Regions from separate parts of the Arthrobacter sp. JSM 101049 genome, predicted to be linked through region 1. Evidence: riboswitches for the same ligand, from Rfam matches in the RefSeq annotation. Region 1 holds a riboswitch; each other region holds the start of a gene.

Region 1 (3,970 bases):
TGTAGTGCACCGGCGGACCCGCCGGCAGCGCCGCGGCCAGGCGTTCGGATTGTTCGGGAACGTAGAGCCGGTCACTGTCCACGGCGGCAATGAAGAACTCCACCCCCTCGGCACGGCGCAGGGCCGCGTCGACCCCGCCCCGGCCGCGTCCGACGTCATGTCCGACCAGCGCCTCGGTGAGCACGATGTAGGAATTCGCGTCGAAGCGGGTGACCAGCTTGCCGGCTTGGTGGTCCAGGTAGCTTTCGACCTGGTAGCGGCCGCGCTGGTGGTCCGCACTGCCGAAGGGGTCCTCCTCGCCCTGCCCCTCGTGGCCGAAGCGGATCTCGAGCTCGGGTTCAGACCTGTAGGTGATGTGGGCCAGCCGTCGGGCGATGCCCAGGCCCTGGACCGGTCCGATGCCGTGTCCGGCTTCCGAGGGGCCCGTCGCAGCGGCGTCCGCATAGAAGTCGCCACCGTGGAAGGCCGGATCCAGCCGGATGGCCTGTGTCTGGATCTGCCCGAAGGCCACTTGTTCCGCCGAGGCCACGGCCGTGGCGGCGATCACCGCGCAGCTCGCGACGCGTTGGGGGTATTCGATGGCCCACTCCAGCGCCCGGGCCCCGCCGAGGGAACCGCCCACGACGGAGTGCCAGCGTTGGATGCCGAGGTAGTCGGCCAGCCGGGCCTCGGTGCGCACCGAATCCCTGACGGTCGTGAACGGGAAGCGCGAGCCCCAGGGCCGCCCGTCCGGGTCGGGGCTGGACGGGCCGGTCGAGCCGTAGCAGCCGCCGACCATGTTCGGGGCGACGACGAAGAACCGGTCGGTGTCGATGGTGCGGCCGGGGCCGACGAATCCATCCCACCAGCCGTCCTCGCGGCTGTGCCCGCGGGAGACGTGGGTGTCCCCGGTCAGCGCGTGGAGCAACAGGACCGCGTTGGAGGCGTCGGCGTTCAGCGTCCCCCAGGTTTCGTAGCCGATCATCACCTCGGGCAGCCATCCGCCGGTCTCGAACCGGTAGCCACCGATCGGGACGCATTTGAGGATGCCGTCGCGGATGACCGGCGCGCTGCCGGTGCGGACCTGTTCCGTCACGTTGCCGACCCCTGGGGTCACCGGGCGGTCTGGGCTTCGACCGGTTCGGCATCGCCGGCAGCGGCCGCTGCAGCGAAGCCGAGTTCGAGGTCGGCGAGGATGTCATCGATGTGCTCGATGCCCACGGCCAGCCGCACCAGCCCCGGGCTCACGCCCGCCGCAACCTGCTCGGCCTCGCTGAGCTGGGAGTGCGTGGTGGAGGCCGGGTGGATCACCAGCGAGCGGACGTCGCCGATGTTGGCCAGATTGGAGTGCAGTTCCAGCCCGTCGACGAAGGCGCGACCGGCGGGCTCTCCCCCGGCGATCTCGAACGCCAACACGGCGCCAATGCCCTTCGGCCCGTACTTGCGACCCCGGTCGTACCAGGGGCTCGAGGCCAGCCCGGCGAAGGCCACCGAGTCGACCTGGGCGTGCGCCTCCAGCCACTCGGCGACCTTCTGCGCGTTCTCCACGTGCCGCTCCATGCGCAGGCTGAGGGTCTCCAGGCCCTGGGCGATGAGGAAGGCGTTGAAGGGGGCGACGGCGGATCCCAGGTCCCGCAGCAGCTGCACGCGGGCCTTGAGGATGAAGGCCAGGTTCGCGCCCAAGGCGCCGCCGACGCCGAGGTCGCGGGCGAAGACCAGTCCGTTGTAGGACTCGTCCGGGGTGTTGAATCCCGGGAACTTGTCCGGATCCTGCGCGAAGTCGAAGTTGCCCGAGTCCACGATCACCCCGGCCACGGCCGTGCCGTGGCCGCCGAGGTACTTGGTCGCCGAATGCACCACAATGTCGGCGCCCCACTCGATGGGACGGATCAGGTAGGGGGTGGCCAGGGTGTTGTCCACGATCAGCGGGACGCCGGCGTCGTGGGCGATGGAGCTGACGCCTTCGATGTCCAGGACGTCCTGGCGGGGATTGGAGACCGCCTCGCCGAAGAAGGCCTTGGTGTTCGGCCGGACGGCGGCCCGCCACTCGTCGAGCCTGTCGGGGTCGGCCACGAACGTGACCTCGATGCCCAGCCGCGCCAGCGTGTGCTTGAGCAGGTTCTGCGTCCCCCCGTAGAGGCTGGGGCTGGCCACAATGTGGTCCCCGGCGCCGGCGACGTTGAGGATCGAGAAGGTGGTGGCCGCCTGCCCGGAGGCCAGCAGCAGCGCGCCGACTCCGCCTTCGAGGTTGGCGATGCGGTTCTCCACCGCCTCCTGCGTGGGGTTGCCGATGCGCGTGTAGATCGGTTCGAGTTCCTGCAGGGCGAAGCGTGCCGCGGCGCTTTCGGCGCTCGGGAAGACGAAGGAGGTCGTCTGGTAGATCGGCAGGGCCCGCGCCCCGGTGGCCGAGTCGGGGGTCTGCCCGGCGTGGACCTGGCGGGTTTCGAAAGACCATGGTGCTGAAGACATGTGTTGTCCCCTTCTACTGCTCAGGGGTCCCTGTTCCGCGGCGTCCCCGCGGGGAGTGCCGGGAGGTGACCCGCGCTTGCCCGTGCTCCTTGTGGAGGCGGACCAGGTCTTCACCCGGGGCACCCCACCGCGAGTGGAGGGTTGCCGGCCAGCAAACCGGGGTTTCACGCTGGCGCTCATGACCTGCCTCCAGTGTTCTCGATCGCGCGGTTGCCCGCAACCCGGCTGTGGGCAATATGACGCCGGCCGCAACATTCGCGCGCGTCGCTACCGGGAAATACGCATCCGGAACGACTTAGGGCGCCCTAAGTCGAGACGCACCTCACAAAGTGCCATCATGAACGCATGATGAGGTTGGATCACGTTTCATACGCATGCGGACCAGATGGGCTGGCCGCCACGGCTGCCCGAGTAGCCGAGACTTTGGGGATCGAGTCCGTCAAGGGCGGAGTACACCCCCGCTTTGGCACGAGGAACGTCATTTTCCCCTTGCTGAACACCCAGTACCTGGAGGTCGTGGAGGTCCTGGACCACCCCGCCTCCGACAAGGCGCCGTTCGGGCAGGCCGTCCGGGCCCGCTCCGAGATGGGAGGCGGCTGGATGGGCTGGTGCGTCTGCGTGGACGACCTGGTGCCCTTCGAGGAGCGGCTGGGTCGCTCGTCCGTGCCGGGCAACCGCAAGTTCCCCGACGGGCAGGAGCTGACCTGGCAGCAGATCGGCATCAAGGGCCTGATCGCCGATCCCCAGGTCCCGTACATGCTGCGCTGGGACGACGGAACCGAGCACCTGCACCCCTCCAAGGCGCTGGAACCGAACAGCCGCATCTCCGGGATCACGATCGCCGGCTCGGTCGAACGCGTCCGGGATTGGCTGGGCACCCCGTCCGAGTCGCCGTTGGGCGATGTCGCCGTCGAGTGGGAGGCGCCCAACGGCACCCCGGGCATCATGTCGGTGACCTTCGAGACTCCGAAGGGGTCCATCACCCTCTGATCCGGCCACCGGTCCGGTACCACCACCAAAGACACCACTCCAGTCAGTGCACGACGGCGGCCCCTGGGTCGCCGTCGTTCTCTGTCCTTGGGGAGGCCGGCAGTTGGTGGAGGACAGCACCTGCTGGAGGGCGCCGGTCCGGACGTGACCGATGGGTCCCGACGACGTCTCGCTGCGGGCGGCCGCTATCCCTCCACTCCCCCAAACGGGCCGGACGGGGCGAAGGCATAGTCCGTGAAGCGTTGACCGATCAGCCGGTGGGCGGCGGTGTCCGGATGCAGGTTGTCGGGCAGCGGCAGGTCGGCGGCGTCCGCTGCGCCGTACAGGTCCGTCCCCTCGAGGTAGTGCAGGTTCGCATCGTCGGCCCGGCGTTCGGCGAGCGAGCGCATTTCACGGCGGATCACCTGCAGCGTCAGCCGCCCCAGGGCTTCGTCCCCGGGGGTGCCGGTTGCGATGAACTTGACCTGTCCCGTGGCGAAGCTGGCGGGGTCGAAGGCGCCGGGGCCGGGGGTTTCCTCGTGGATGCCGCAGA
Region 2 (3,970 bases), on a different contig from region 1:
CCGTCGTCGTCCACGATGTCGGTGGCGAGGCCGGGCAGCGTGCGCGTGCCGCAGCCGGGCTTGAAGGCCGTGTCGGTCTGGCGGGGGGAGAGGACCGTGGCGCCGGTTTCGGATTGCCACCAGGTGTCGACCATCGGGATGCCGGCGTCCGGGTCGCCGGGGACCAGGGAGTCGCGGCCAACCTGGGTGCGCAGCCAGCGCCAGGCCTCGGGGTTCACGGCCTCGCCGACGGTGCCGGCCAGGCGGATCGAGGCGAGGTCGTAGTCGGTCGGGATGCCGTCGGGGAACCAACCCATGAGCGAGCGCACCAGCGTCGGCGCCGTGTAGTAGCTGGTCACGCCGTAGCGCTCGATGATCTCGAAGTGCCGTCCCGGATGCGGGGCGTTGGGCACGCCCTCGTAGATGACCTGGGTGGCGCCGTTGGAGAGCGGGCCGTAGATCTCGTAGGTGTGCGCGGTGACCCAGGCCAGGTCGGCGGTGCACCAGTGGACGTCGTCGCCGCGGCGGGCCGGATCGGGGTGGGAGAAGAGGAACTCATGGCTCCAGGAGGCCTGGGTGAGGTAGCCGCCGGTGGTGTGGACCAGTCCCTTGGGCTTCCCGGTCGTCCCGGAGGTGTACATGATGAACAGCGGGGTCTCGGCGTCGAACGCCTCGGCGGCGTGGGTGCGAGGCTGGGTCTCGACCACGTCGTGCCACCAGAGGTCGCGGCCTTCGGTCCAGGCGATGTCGGAGCCGGTGCGACGGATGACCAGCACGTGCTCGATGGCGTTGTCCCCGGCGACGGCGGCGTCGGCGTTGTCCTTCACCGGGACGGCGGTGCCGCGGCGGTACTGCCCGTCGGTGGTGACCAGCAGTTTGGCGCCGGTGTCCTCGACCCGGAAGCGCAGCGCCTCGGCGGAGAACCCGCCGAACACCAGCGAGTGCACGGCGCCGATGCGGGCGCAGGCCAGGGTGATGACGATCGTCTCGACGAGCACCGGCAGGTAGATGACCACCCGGTCGCCGGCGCCGATGCCCAGGGCGGTCAGGGCGTTGGCGGCCTGGGAGACCAGGGCGGTCAGCTCGGCGTAGGTGACCGTGCGGCGGTCCCCGGGTTCGCCCTCGAAGTGCAGGGCCACTTTCTCGCCGCGGCCTGCGGCGACGTGGCGGTCCGCGCAGTTCACGGCGGCATTCAGCGTCCCGCCCTCGAACCAGCGCAGCTCCGGGCCGCGGCGGGCCGCGGCGTCGACGCCCGTGGAGGAGTGGACGGTGTGCCAGGGGTCGGCCCACTCCAGCCGCGCGGCGGCAGCGGCCCAGAAGTCCAGCCGGTCGGACTCGGTGGCGAAGACCACGTCGGGATCCCAGGCGGCCGGATCGATGCCAGGGGTCGTCGGTGCCGGGGCAGTGCTCATGAAATCAGCTCCATCGGTCCTGGCGGAAGCACCTTCGCGGGGCGTCGGCGGGATGTGCCTGCCGCCCTCCGGCGTGGTTGCTGCGGCGTTGCTGAGCCAGGTCTCTCGGCCGCTCGGGATGGTTACCCTCCCACTGAAGACCACAATCGCCGTCGGGGGCAACTTGGAAGACGCGTTGCGAAATATTTCATGCGCCGCCCAGCGAGGGTGGCCTGGCTGAAGAATTACGGCGAAAAACCCCGAAAACACCGCTATCGTTCGACGCCACGCCCTGGTGCGGATGGCCCGTGCGACGGTTTCGCAGGGGGCGGGTGCCAGGTCATGACTGGCGCGGAAGGGTGGGGATGTGGCCCAATGGAGGCAGTAACCATCCAGAGCGGCCGAGAGATCTGGCTCGATGACGCCGCAGCAACCCCTTCCCGTTCACGGGAGGAAGGTGCTCACGCCGGAACCGATGGAGTGATCTTCTATGTCTGCTGTGCCGATCGATGACGTGGCCCCGCGCCACCTGCTCAAATTGACCCCCGGCGTTCCCGCCGATGACCGCTACGACGAACTGGCCGGGATCTTCCGCCCCGTGTTCGCCCGCATTGCCGAGGGCGCGGCGGAACGGGACGCGGACCGGATCCTGCCGATCGAGCAGGTCGGCTGGCTCAACCAGGTCCGCTTCGGGGCCCTGCGCGTGCCCCGCGAAGCCGGGGGATTCGGCGCATCGCTGGTGGACTCCTTCCGGCTGCTGATCGAGCTGGCGGAGGCCGATTCGCAGATCGCCCAGCTGCTGCGCTCGCACATCGGCTTCGTCGAATCGGTGCTGCTGCTCGAGGACGAAGCGGTCAAGGCCCGCTGGTTTGCCCGTTTCGTGGCCGGCCAGATCGTCGGCAATGCCTACACCGAACGCGCCGGCAACGACCTGGGGAAGCTGAACACCGCCGTCGAGCCCACGGGGACCGGGTGGCTGCTCTCGGGGGAGAAGTACTACTGCACCGGGACCATCTTCGCCGACTGGGTCGCCGTCACCGCCGTCGCCCCGCAGGTTCCCGGCCGCCACGTCGCCGTGGTCTCCACCCGGCATTCGGGAGTGCAGATCTACGACGACTGGGACGGGTTCGGCCAGCAGCTCACGGGCACCGGATCCACCCGTTTCACCCACGTCCCGGTCGACACGCTGCTGGACCCCGCGGTCCTGGACGTCCACCCGGAATCGGCCATCTTCCAACTGGTCCTGCTGGCGGTCCAGGCCGGGATCGCCCGCGCCGTGCTGGCCGATGCCCGCCTCCAGACGCAGGCGCGCACCCGGACGTTCAGCACCGGCACCGGGCAGCCGTCCCGGCGTGAACCGCAGGTGCTGCAGGTGATCGGCGAGATCTCCGCGGCCACCTTCGCCGTGGACGCCATCGTCCTGGCCGCCACCGCCGAGCTCGAGGCCGCCATCGGCCAGCCCGGCCTGAGCAACGCCGAGCAGTACGCGGTCTGCGAGCTGGCGGCCAACCGCGCCCAGGCCGCCGTCCAGCCCCTGGTGCTCCAGGCCGCCACCCAGCTCTTCGACGGGCTCGGCGCCTCCTCGACCTCCACCCGCTGCAACCTCGACCGCCACTGGCGCAATGCGCGCACCGTGGCCACGCACAACCCCGCCATGTACAAGTCCCGCATCGTCGGAGACTACGAGGTCAATGCCACGGTGCCGCGCAAGCTCAGCGCCGTCGGCGACCTCAAGACCCCCAAAGGAGAACAATGAGCACCACACCGGCACGCCGCCACGTCCGCCTCAACGCGTTCGACATGAACTGCGTCGTCCACCAGTCGCCCGGCCTGTGGCGCCACCCGCAGGACCAGGCCTGGCGCTACAAGCAGCTCGGCTACTGGACCGACCTGGCCAAGACGCTCGAGAGGGGCCTGTTCGACGGCCTGTTCATCGCCGACGTGCTGGGCACCTACGACGTCTACGGGTCCACCAACTCCGTGCCGCTCTCCGCCGGCGCCCAGGTCCCGGTCAACGACCCGTTCCTGCTGGTCTCGGCGATGGCCTCGGTTACCGAGAACCTCGGCTTCGGCGTCACCGCCGGCACCGCCTACGAGCACCCGTACCCGTTCGCCCGCCGCCTGGCCACCCTGGACCACCTGACCAACGGCCGCATCGGCTGGAACGTCGTCACCGGCTACCTGCCCTCGGCCGCACGGAACATGGGCCAGGAAGACCAGCTCGAGCACGACGAGCGCTACAACCACGCCGACGAGTACCTCGAGGTCGTCTACAAGCTGCTCGAGGGCTCCTGGGAGGACGACGCGGTGCTCCGCGACCGCGCATCCGGCGTCTACACCGATCCGGCCAAGGTCCACGAGATCGGCCACGAGGGCAAGTACTTCAAGGTCCCGGGCATCGCCGTCACCGAACCCTCGATCCAGCGCACCCCGGTCATCTACCAGGCCGGTGCCTCCAAGCGCGGCCTGAAGTTCGCCGGGGAGAACGCCGAATCCGTGTTCGTGAACAGCCCCACGAAGGAGATCCTCGCCGAGACCGTGCGCAAGATCCGCGACAATGTCGAGGCCGCCGGACGCGACCGCTATGACGTCAGGATCTA
Region 3 (3,970 bases), on a different contig from region 1:
CAAGACCATCGGCGTGTTCGCCCTGATGCTGCCCTTCGCCCTCTCGGCGGCCGGTGGCTTCGGCGGCATCTCCGCAGGGATCCCCGAGCGGGCCCGCGACGCGTTCTTCAGCTGGGACGGGATCGGTGCGCAGACGATCATCACCTACTTCGTCGTCTACACCCTGGGCCTGCTCATCGGCCAGGACATCTGGCAGCGCGTCTTCACCGCCAAGACCCCGACGGTCGCCCGCTGGGGCGGGTCGACCGCCGGCATCTACTGCGTCCTCTACGGCATCGCCGGCGCCGTCATCGGCATGTCCGCCCGGGTCGCACTGCCCGGCATCGACATCGAGAACCTGGGCAAGGACGTCGTCTACGCGGAGGTGGCCATGAACCTGCTGCCCGTGGTGGTCGGCGGCATCGTGCTGGCCGCTGCCGTCGCCGCGATGATGTCCACGGCTTCCGGTGCGCTCATCGCCGCCGCGACGGTCGCCCGCAACGACGTCACGCCGTTCGTGGCGAGCTGGTTCGGCAAGAAGATCGAGGTCAACTCGGGGCGCAACCCCGAGCACGACGTCGCGGCGAACCGCTACTGGGTGCTGGGGCTGGGCGTGGTGGCCATCGTGCTGGCGATCGTGGTCAACGACGTCATCGCGGCCCTGACCATCGCCTACGACATCCTGGTCGGCGGCCTGCTGGTCTCCATCCTCGGCGGGCTGCTGTGGAAGCGCGGCAACGGCGTGGGGGCCGCACTGTCGATGGCGGCGGGAACCATCGTCACCCTGACGACCATGATCGTGCTGGAAATCGGCGCGGAGGAGAAGTTCGGCGGCGTCTACGCCAACGAGCCGATCTACTACGGCCTGGCCTCCTCGCTGGTGGTCTACATCGTGGTCAGCCTGCTCACCCCGGCGACCCGGCCCGAGGTCTCCGCCCACTGGTCCGACCGGGTCTCCGGGCGGGTGGAAGCAGAGGGCGTCCCCGCAGGCCGCTGAGCGGGGCGGGGCACCGCCGTCGTGCCCTGTCCCCGGCCCCGGTGGGCCCTGAGCACCCCCAAACCGGCTAATCCCGCCTGTTACGGCAGGCGGGTTTAGCCGCGCCCACACTGGGATGCAGCGGTGGTGGCGCCGGACACAGCTTGGGTCGCGCGTCCATCCGCGTTAGGCTGGAAAGAGCTTCATGAGACGCGGGCAACAGCTCCGACTACCCGCGCACCAACCCCAGGTTCGCGGGTGGTTCGGATGAGGAAGCGGCCCGCACGACAACGTGTCGGGTAAGAACGCACGAAAGGAAATCCGTGACGCACAGCGTCTCCGTTCTTCCCATATTCGATTCGATGCTCGGCACCGTCTGCCTCAACGTAGACGGCCAATGGGAGCGCTTCATCGCCCCCCACCCCAAGGACCTCGACCATGCCCTGGCCAACACCGCTGGTCGGCCGGTGTGGGACCACGAGTCCTGCGCCCTGACGGTCCGCGTCCCCCGCGCCGGTCGTTCCGACGGCGAGGCCCAGGTGTTCTTCCTCGAACGCCTCCCCGTCCGCGAACACCGCGGCTCGGCTATGATGGTTGGCTGAAGGGGAGTAGTTCCACACCCCGCCCGCACTCGGACCGCTGGCCCCGGTGCGGGCGACAGAGGATCTGTCGACATACTGACCGCCACGATGCGGTCCGGCACTCCACCCGGCGGCACCGCCGGGCGAACGAGACCTTCGGCCCGCTGGTGGCGGTCCGGGGTTCGTTGCATCCGCAGCCCTTTGACCGGCGCCCCCGCCGCAGCGCGGAAACTACGAACCGATTAGAGGACCCCCGATGACACCGGTTGCGCCGATGCCAGTGCCCCCGCCCGCCGACGACGATCCGCCCGCCTCTGCCGGGACCGCGGCCGAGCCCACCGCCGCCGATATCCGCAGGTGGCGCAAGTACCTGGCCGATGAACGCGCCGAGGCGGCGATCTACGATGCCCTGGCCTCCCGCAAGGACGGCGAGGAACGCCAGATCCTGCTCGGCCTGGCCGCCGCGGAAAAGCGCCACGAGGAACACTGGGCGGGCCTGCTCGGCGATGAGGTCGGCAAACCGGTCCGCCCGTCCGCCAGGCGGATCATGCTGCGTTTCATGGCCCGCAACTTCGGCTCCGTCTTCGTCCTGGCCCTGGCCCAGCGCGCCGAAGGCGCTTCCCCCTATGAGGACGACGCCGATGCCACCGCGACCATGGCCGCCGACGAGCTCGTCCACGAAGAGGTCGTCCGCGGTCTGGCCACGCGGGGGCGCAACCGCCTCTCCGGCAACTTCCGTGCGGCGGTCTTCGGCGCCAACGACGGACTCGTGTCCAACCTGGCGTTGGTCATGGGCATCGGCGCGACCGGAGTCTCCAGCGCACTCGTCCTGTTCTCCGGCATCGCCGGCCTGCTCGCCGGGGCGTTGTCGATGGCCGCCGGGGAATACGTCTCCGTCCGCTCGCAGCGCGAACTGCTCACCGCCTCGCAACCCACGCAGGTCACCCTGGTGGCCGCCCCGGATCTGGACCTGCAGGCCAACGAGCTGGTGCTCGTCTACCGCGCCCGCGGCATGAGCCGGGAGGCCGCCGAGCACCGGGCGGCCGAGCGCATGGGCAAGTTCACCTGCGACTGCGACCCGTCGTTGTCACTGCAGCCCGAACTGCCCGACACCGGGGACGACGAACACGAGGCCCTCGGATCGGCCTACGGAGCGGCCGGTTCAAGCTTCTGCTTCTTCGCCTCCGGGGCGCTCATCCCGATCCTGCCCTACCTCTTCGGGCTCACCGGCCTGCCCGCCGTCATCGTCGCCCTGGTCCTGGTCGGCCTGGCCCTGCTGATGACCGGCGGCGTCGTCGGGCTGCTGTCCGGTGCGTCGCCGCTGAAACGCGGGCTGCGCCAGCTGGCCATCGGCATGGGCGCCGCGGGCGTGACCTACCTGCTCGGCCTGCTGTTCGGCAGCAGCGTGTCCTGACCGTCCTAACCCGGCCGGTCAGCTGGCGCGGCGCATCCGGCGCGCCGGAACCTCCGGCCGGCCCGTGGCCGGGCCTCCGGTGGGCTTCGGCTTCGGCTGGTCCGCCGCCGCGGCCGCGGCGGGCTGGGGCTCCGCAGCCGGGGCGGCCTTCAACGGCCGGCCCGACTTCGCCGCGGCAATGGCCTCGCGCGAGGGCAGACGCGGGGGCGAGGCCGGTGGTCGCGGTGTGGCCCCGATCGGCGGCATCGGCTCGACGTGTACGGCCTTGGCCGCCTTCGCGACCTGAGCCGGCTTTGCTGCTTTGACGGGCTTCTGCTCGCCCTGGGCCGCCTTCTCGGTACGGGCCACGTTGCGCGCCGCCCGGACTTCAGCTGCCCGGGTGGCCCGCTCGGCCTTCGCCGCCTGGTGGGCAGCAGCGGCCTCGTCGGCCTGCACCGCTTTCCGGGCCCTGGCCTGCCGCTGCGCTTCGTTCTTCGCCGCCTGCTTGGCGGCCTGCTTCGGGGTCCGGGGCTTCGCCTTCCGGGGCCGCGTGGGGCCGGACGGCGGCTGCGGGTCGGTGGGCCGCGGTGTGGTGGGATCGAAGTAGTCGGCCAACCGGTCCAGGGTGCGCTCGATGTTCACCGGCGTGCTGCGGGTGAACCCCATGACCTTTAGCGGCCACTGCCGTTTCAGCCGCGAGGCGTCCCAGGTCTCGCGCACCAGCGTTCCGCGCGGCGCGGGAATGAGTTCGTAGCGCCACCGGTGGCCGTTGAAGTGGCGCCAGGCGATGAGCCGGGCCTCCTCGAACTCCACGACCGTGTTCTGGATCCGGTACCCCAGGCCGATGCGCATGTCCATGCCGAATTCGGCCCCGAGGCTGAGCCGTTGCGGTTCCTCGGCGCGGGCGCGTTTCACCGTGCCGGAGCCGTCGATGAGCGGATGCTTCGACGGATCAGCCAGCAGCTCGAAGATGGCACCCGGCGGGGCCTGGACCAGCCGCTGTCGGGTCACGAAATACGGTGACGATTCCATGCGGCCACC
Region 4 (3,970 bases), on a different contig from region 1:
ACGGGTGGACGATCGTGACATACCTGAAGAACTCGTGCGCCTTCACCGCGGCGGTGCGCACCGGGCAGCAGGAAGGGAAAATCGACTGCGTCGGGGCGAACGAAGCCACGCTGGAGCGGCTGCTGCGGCGCGGGGACATTGATGCGGTGCTCACCGCCGGCTGGACCGGTGCCGCGTTCCACGACGATCCCGCCGCGGGAGTCGCCGCCTATTGGACCCGGCTGGAGGATGCCGGGATCCCGGTCTACGCGATCCGCGATACCCCCCGGCCGGGCAGGGACCAGCGAGCCCGCGACTGCGTGGCAGCCCACCCGCGGCAGCTGGACCGGTGCGGACAGGACCGCGCGAAGGCCTTCGAGGAGGATGCCTGGATCGCCGATGGGCAGCGGCTGGAGCCGCGGGTGGGCCTGCTCGACTTCAGCGACCGGTTCTGCACCGCCGATTTCTGTCCCGCGGTGGTGGGAAACGTGCTGGTCTACCGGGATGCGCACCACATCTCCGACACCTACATCTCTACCCTCGTCCCCGTCTTCGAACGCCGCTTGGCCGACGTGCTGCATGCGGACGGGTTCGATGACAAGGCGGGGGTGTAGCGGGGAGGCCCGTCGAGCTCCCGTCCGTCATCCACAGGGCGGTCCGCGCCCTGCCGGCCGCGGCGGCCACCGGTTAGGGTGGGGGAACCGGCATCGGGTAGGATGGCTCAGGCTGTTTGTGTCGTTTCTGATCCCTGAAACGGCCGCGGCCAACGCACAGAACCTCCTGTTACGGAAAGACCGTGACCGTTTAGCCCAAAGGAGGTGGGTTCACATGCGTGCATACGAACTGATGGTACTGATCGACCCCGAGGTCGACGAGCGTACCGTGGAACCGACTCTTGGCAAGTTCCTCGATGTCGTCCGCAACGATGGTGGCACCGTCGACAATGTTGATATCTGGGGCCGCCGCCGGCTGGCCTACGAGATCAAGAAGAAGGCAGAAGCCATCTACGCGGTGGTCACCTTCACCGCTACCCCGGCTACTTCCGCCGAGCTTGACCGCCAGCTCTCGCTCAACGAGACGATCCTGCGCACCAAGATCACCCGTCCGGAAGACCAGAAGGTCGCGGCAGAGTAATTCTGCCTGGACTATTCGTAGAAACCGACTCTAGGAGGCACCATGGCAGGCGAAACCGTCATCACGGTCATCGGAAATCTCACCGCTGATCCGGAACTGCGTTTCACCCCGTCGGGCTCGGCGGTGGCCAACTTCACCATCGCCTCGACCCCTCGGACCTTCGACCGCCAGACCAATGAGTGGAAGGACGGCGAAACGCTGTTCCTGCGCGCATCGGTGTGGCGTGAAGCTGCCGAAAATGTTGCCGAGACGCTGACCAAGGGCATGCGAGTCGTCGCCCAGGGCCGGCTGAAGTCGCGTTCCTTCGAAACCAAGGAAGGCGAAAAGCGCACCGTCATGGAGCTTGAGGTCGACGAGATCGGCCCCTCGCTGCGTTACGCCTCCGCCAAGGTCACCCGCACCCAGCGCAACAACGCAGGTGGCGGCGGCTTCGGTGGCGGCAATGCCGGAGGCAACTTCGGCGGCGGAAACCAGGGCGGCGGTGGATTCGGCGGGGGCAACTCCGGCGGAAACAACGGCGGCTGGAATGCGCCGGCGGACGATCCGTGGTCCTCTTCTTCCTCCTCCACCGGCGGGGGATGGGGCAACACCGGCGGATCCGACGAACCGCCTTTCTAAAGCACCACCATTTATTCACCATCCCGCAGAAGAATTCTGCGGGCTCCACTAGATAAAGGAGCTCCACGATGGCTAAGGCTGAACTCCGTAAGCCCAAACCAAAGTCCAACCCCTTGAAGGCCGCTGACATCACCGTCATCGACTACAAGGACGTCGCATTGCTGCGCAAGTTCATCTCCGACCGCGGGAAGATCCGTGCCCGTCGCGTGACCGGCGTCTCCGTCCAGGAGCAGCGCAAGATCGCCCAGGCCATCAAGAACGCGCGCGAAGTTGCCCTGCTGCCTTACTCCGGCGCTGGCCGCGGCTAAGGAAGGGATAACACCATGGCAAAGCTCATTCTGACCCACGAAGTAACCGGTCTCGGTACCGCTGGCGACGTCATCGAGGTGAAGGACGGTTACGCCCGTAACTACCTCCTGCCGCGCGGCTTCGCCCTGACCTGGACCAAGGGTGGCGAGAAGCAGGTCGAGTCGATCAAGGCTGCCCGCACCGCCCGCGCCGTTGCATCCCTCGAGGACGCACAGGCACTGGCCGCTTCCCTGTCCTCCCAGCCGGTCAAGATCACGGTCAAGGCCGGACAGGGCGGACGCCTCTTCGGCACCGTCAAGACCGACGACATCGCCAAGGCAGTCGAGGCCGCCGGCCTCGGTTCGATCGACAAGCGCACGGTGGAAATCCCCGAGCACATCAAGTCGACCGGCAACTACCAGGCCACGGTGCGTCTGCACGAGGACGTCTCCGCAACTGTCGACCTGCAGGTCGTCGCCGCGAAGAAGTAGCCGCCACGGAACGGTGGGCGACCACCGGCCGTGCACCAGAGGGGCCACGCGCTACGGCGCGGGGCCCCTCTGCTCGTGCGGCGTGCGACACCTTGCGAAATATTGCGTGGGCCTTTGACGGGCAGCTCCGGCCCCGCTTAGCGTAGCTAGTGAATCAAGAGCGTCAACATCCAAGCCCTGGCTCGTTGGCCGGCAACCCTCTCACGGTAGTGGGGTGCTCCAGGTGATGATTCGGCCGCCCGGATCCCCCGGACGGCAAGTACCGCACAACCATCGCGGCCGCGGCCCGGTGATGTGCCCTACGCCGGAGGTAGCACAGATGACACTGTCCACCGATCTCGAACCTGCAGCACTTCGCCAGGCCTTCGCACAGCACCCCTCGGGGATCGCCGCGCTGTGCACCATCATCGACGGGGAACCCCAGGGCATCGTCGCCTCCTCGTTCACCGTCGGGGTCTCCATGGACCCGCCGCTGGTGATGTTTGCCGTGCAGAACACCTCGCGCACCTGGCCGGTCGTCCGGCAGGCCGGCCGGATCGGCGTCTCGGTCCTGGGCGAGGGGCACGATGGCGTCTGCCGGCAGATCGCCTCGAAGTCCGGGGACCGCTTCGCGGGGCTGCGGTTGGACTCCACTGATGACGGTGCCCTGTTCCTGCACGAGGCCGCGCTGTGGCTCGACTGCAGCGTCGAACAGGAGATCCCGGCCGGGGACCACCAGGTCGTCTTGCTGCGGGTCCACGCCCACGCCACCCACGAGGGGGTCCACGCACCTCTGGTCTTCCATGGCTCGGCCTTCCGGACGCTGAAGTCCGAGGCCTTCGTCTAGGCCCGGTGCCCGGTCACCTGCCGCGCAGCGAATCCACGTACCGCTTGGCCTCGAGCAGGCCGATGCCCGTATCGTGCCGGATCTTCCTGACGGCGGCCACGGGATGTCCGTCGCGGACGAGCTGCAGCACCTTCTCGTAGTCGGGGTTGGACATCGCCCCCGGGCCCGGGGTGGCTCCGGGATGCCCGGTCGACGAGCTCTGGCCGGTGCGTCCGGGGGACCGCCTGGCCGCCTGCGCGGCCCGGGCGGTCGTTGCGGCCCTGAGCTTTTCGGCCTTCTGGGCATCGAGTTGCTGCTGGCGCGCCGCGGCGTCGTTGAGCCGGGCAATGTACTGCTCCGCCTCGCTCGCCCGCGCCGGTCGGGTCGTGAAGACCCAGGACAGGGCACCGAAGACGACGAGCAGGACCACGGCCGTGATGACGATGACGAGGATGACCTCGCCATTGACCTGGAACATGTCTCCTCCTGGGATCTCGGCCCGCCGTCGTGGTGCCGGGTCTCACCCCATCATGCCACCGGGCGGCAGGTGCCGGGGAGGACGGTTCACTGCCGGATGGACCCCGAGACCATGTAGCGGTACCCCCGGTCCATGAGCTCGCGCAGGACCGGCAGGTCGACGTCTCCGAGCTTGTTG

The links. Region 1 has a riboswitch for S-adenosylmethionine ahead of AB8M85_RS00315 (bifunctional o-acetylhomoserine/o-acetylserine sulfhydrylase). Riboswitches for the same ligand answer to the same signal wherever they lie in the genome.
Region 2: another riboswitch for S-adenosylmethionine. It lies ahead of AB8M85_RS11580 (acyl-CoA dehydrogenase family protein); the one in region 1 lies ahead of AB8M85_RS00315 (bifunctional o-acetylhomoserine/o-acetylserine sulfhydrylase).
Region 3: another riboswitch for S-adenosylmethionine. It lies ahead of AB8M85_RS08905 (hypothetical protein); the one in region 1 lies ahead of AB8M85_RS00315 (bifunctional o-acetylhomoserine/o-acetylserine sulfhydrylase).
Region 4: another riboswitch for S-adenosylmethionine. It lies ahead of AB8M85_RS14510 (flavin reductase family protein); the one in region 1 lies ahead of AB8M85_RS00315 (bifunctional o-acetylhomoserine/o-acetylserine sulfhydrylase).

What each region holds. Positions count from the first base shown of each region.
Region 1 covers NZ_JBGFFC010000001.1:61,207-65,176, forward strand. Annotated here, with positions in the region: gene AB8M85_RS00310 (homoserine O-acetyltransferase) at 1-1,075, opposite strand, end outside; gene AB8M85_RS00315 (bifunctional o-acetylhomoserine/o-acetylserine sulfhydrylase) at 1,093-2,448, opposite strand; SAM riboswitch class IV at 2,516-2,632, opposite strand; gene AB8M85_RS00320 (VOC family protein) at 2,794-3,438, shown strand; gene AB8M85_RS00325 (GDSL-type esterase/lipase family protein) at 3,624-3,970, opposite strand, start outside.
Region 2 covers NZ_JBGFFC010000003.1:457,729-461,698, reverse strand. Annotated here, with positions in the region: gene acs (acetate--CoA ligase) at 1-1,391, opposite strand, end outside; SAM riboswitch class I at 1,756-1,852, shown strand; gene AB8M85_RS11580 (acyl-CoA dehydrogenase family protein) at 1,861-3,126, shown strand; gene AB8M85_RS11575 (LLM class flavin-dependent oxidoreductase) at 3,123-3,970, shown strand, end outside.
Region 3 covers NZ_JBGFFC010000002.1:789,501-793,470, forward strand. Annotated here, with positions in the region: gene AB8M85_RS08900 (sodium:solute symporter) at 1-976, shown strand, start outside; SAM riboswitch class IV at 1,157-1,267, shown strand; gene AB8M85_RS08905 (hypothetical protein) at 1,279-1,557, shown strand; gene AB8M85_RS08910 (VIT1/CCC1 transporter family protein) at 1,793-2,950, shown strand; gene AB8M85_RS08915 (SRPBCC family protein) at 2,969-3,961, opposite strand.
Region 4 covers NZ_JBGFFC010000006.1:6,478-10,447, reverse strand. Annotated here, with positions in the region: gene AB8M85_RS14535 (SGNH hydrolase domain-containing protein) at 1-593, shown strand, start outside; gene rpsF (30S ribosomal protein S6) at 808-1,113, shown strand; gene AB8M85_RS14525 (single-stranded DNA-binding protein) at 1,156-1,731, shown strand; gene rpsR (30S ribosomal protein S18) at 1,800-2,039, shown strand; gene rplI (50S ribosomal protein L9) at 2,055-2,510, shown strand; SAM riboswitch class IV at 2,663-2,778, shown strand; gene AB8M85_RS14510 (flavin reductase family protein) at 2,830-3,336, shown strand; gene AB8M85_RS14505 (hypothetical protein) at 3,350-3,793, opposite strand; gene AB8M85_RS14500 (DUF1801 domain-containing protein) at 3,880-3,970, opposite strand, start outside.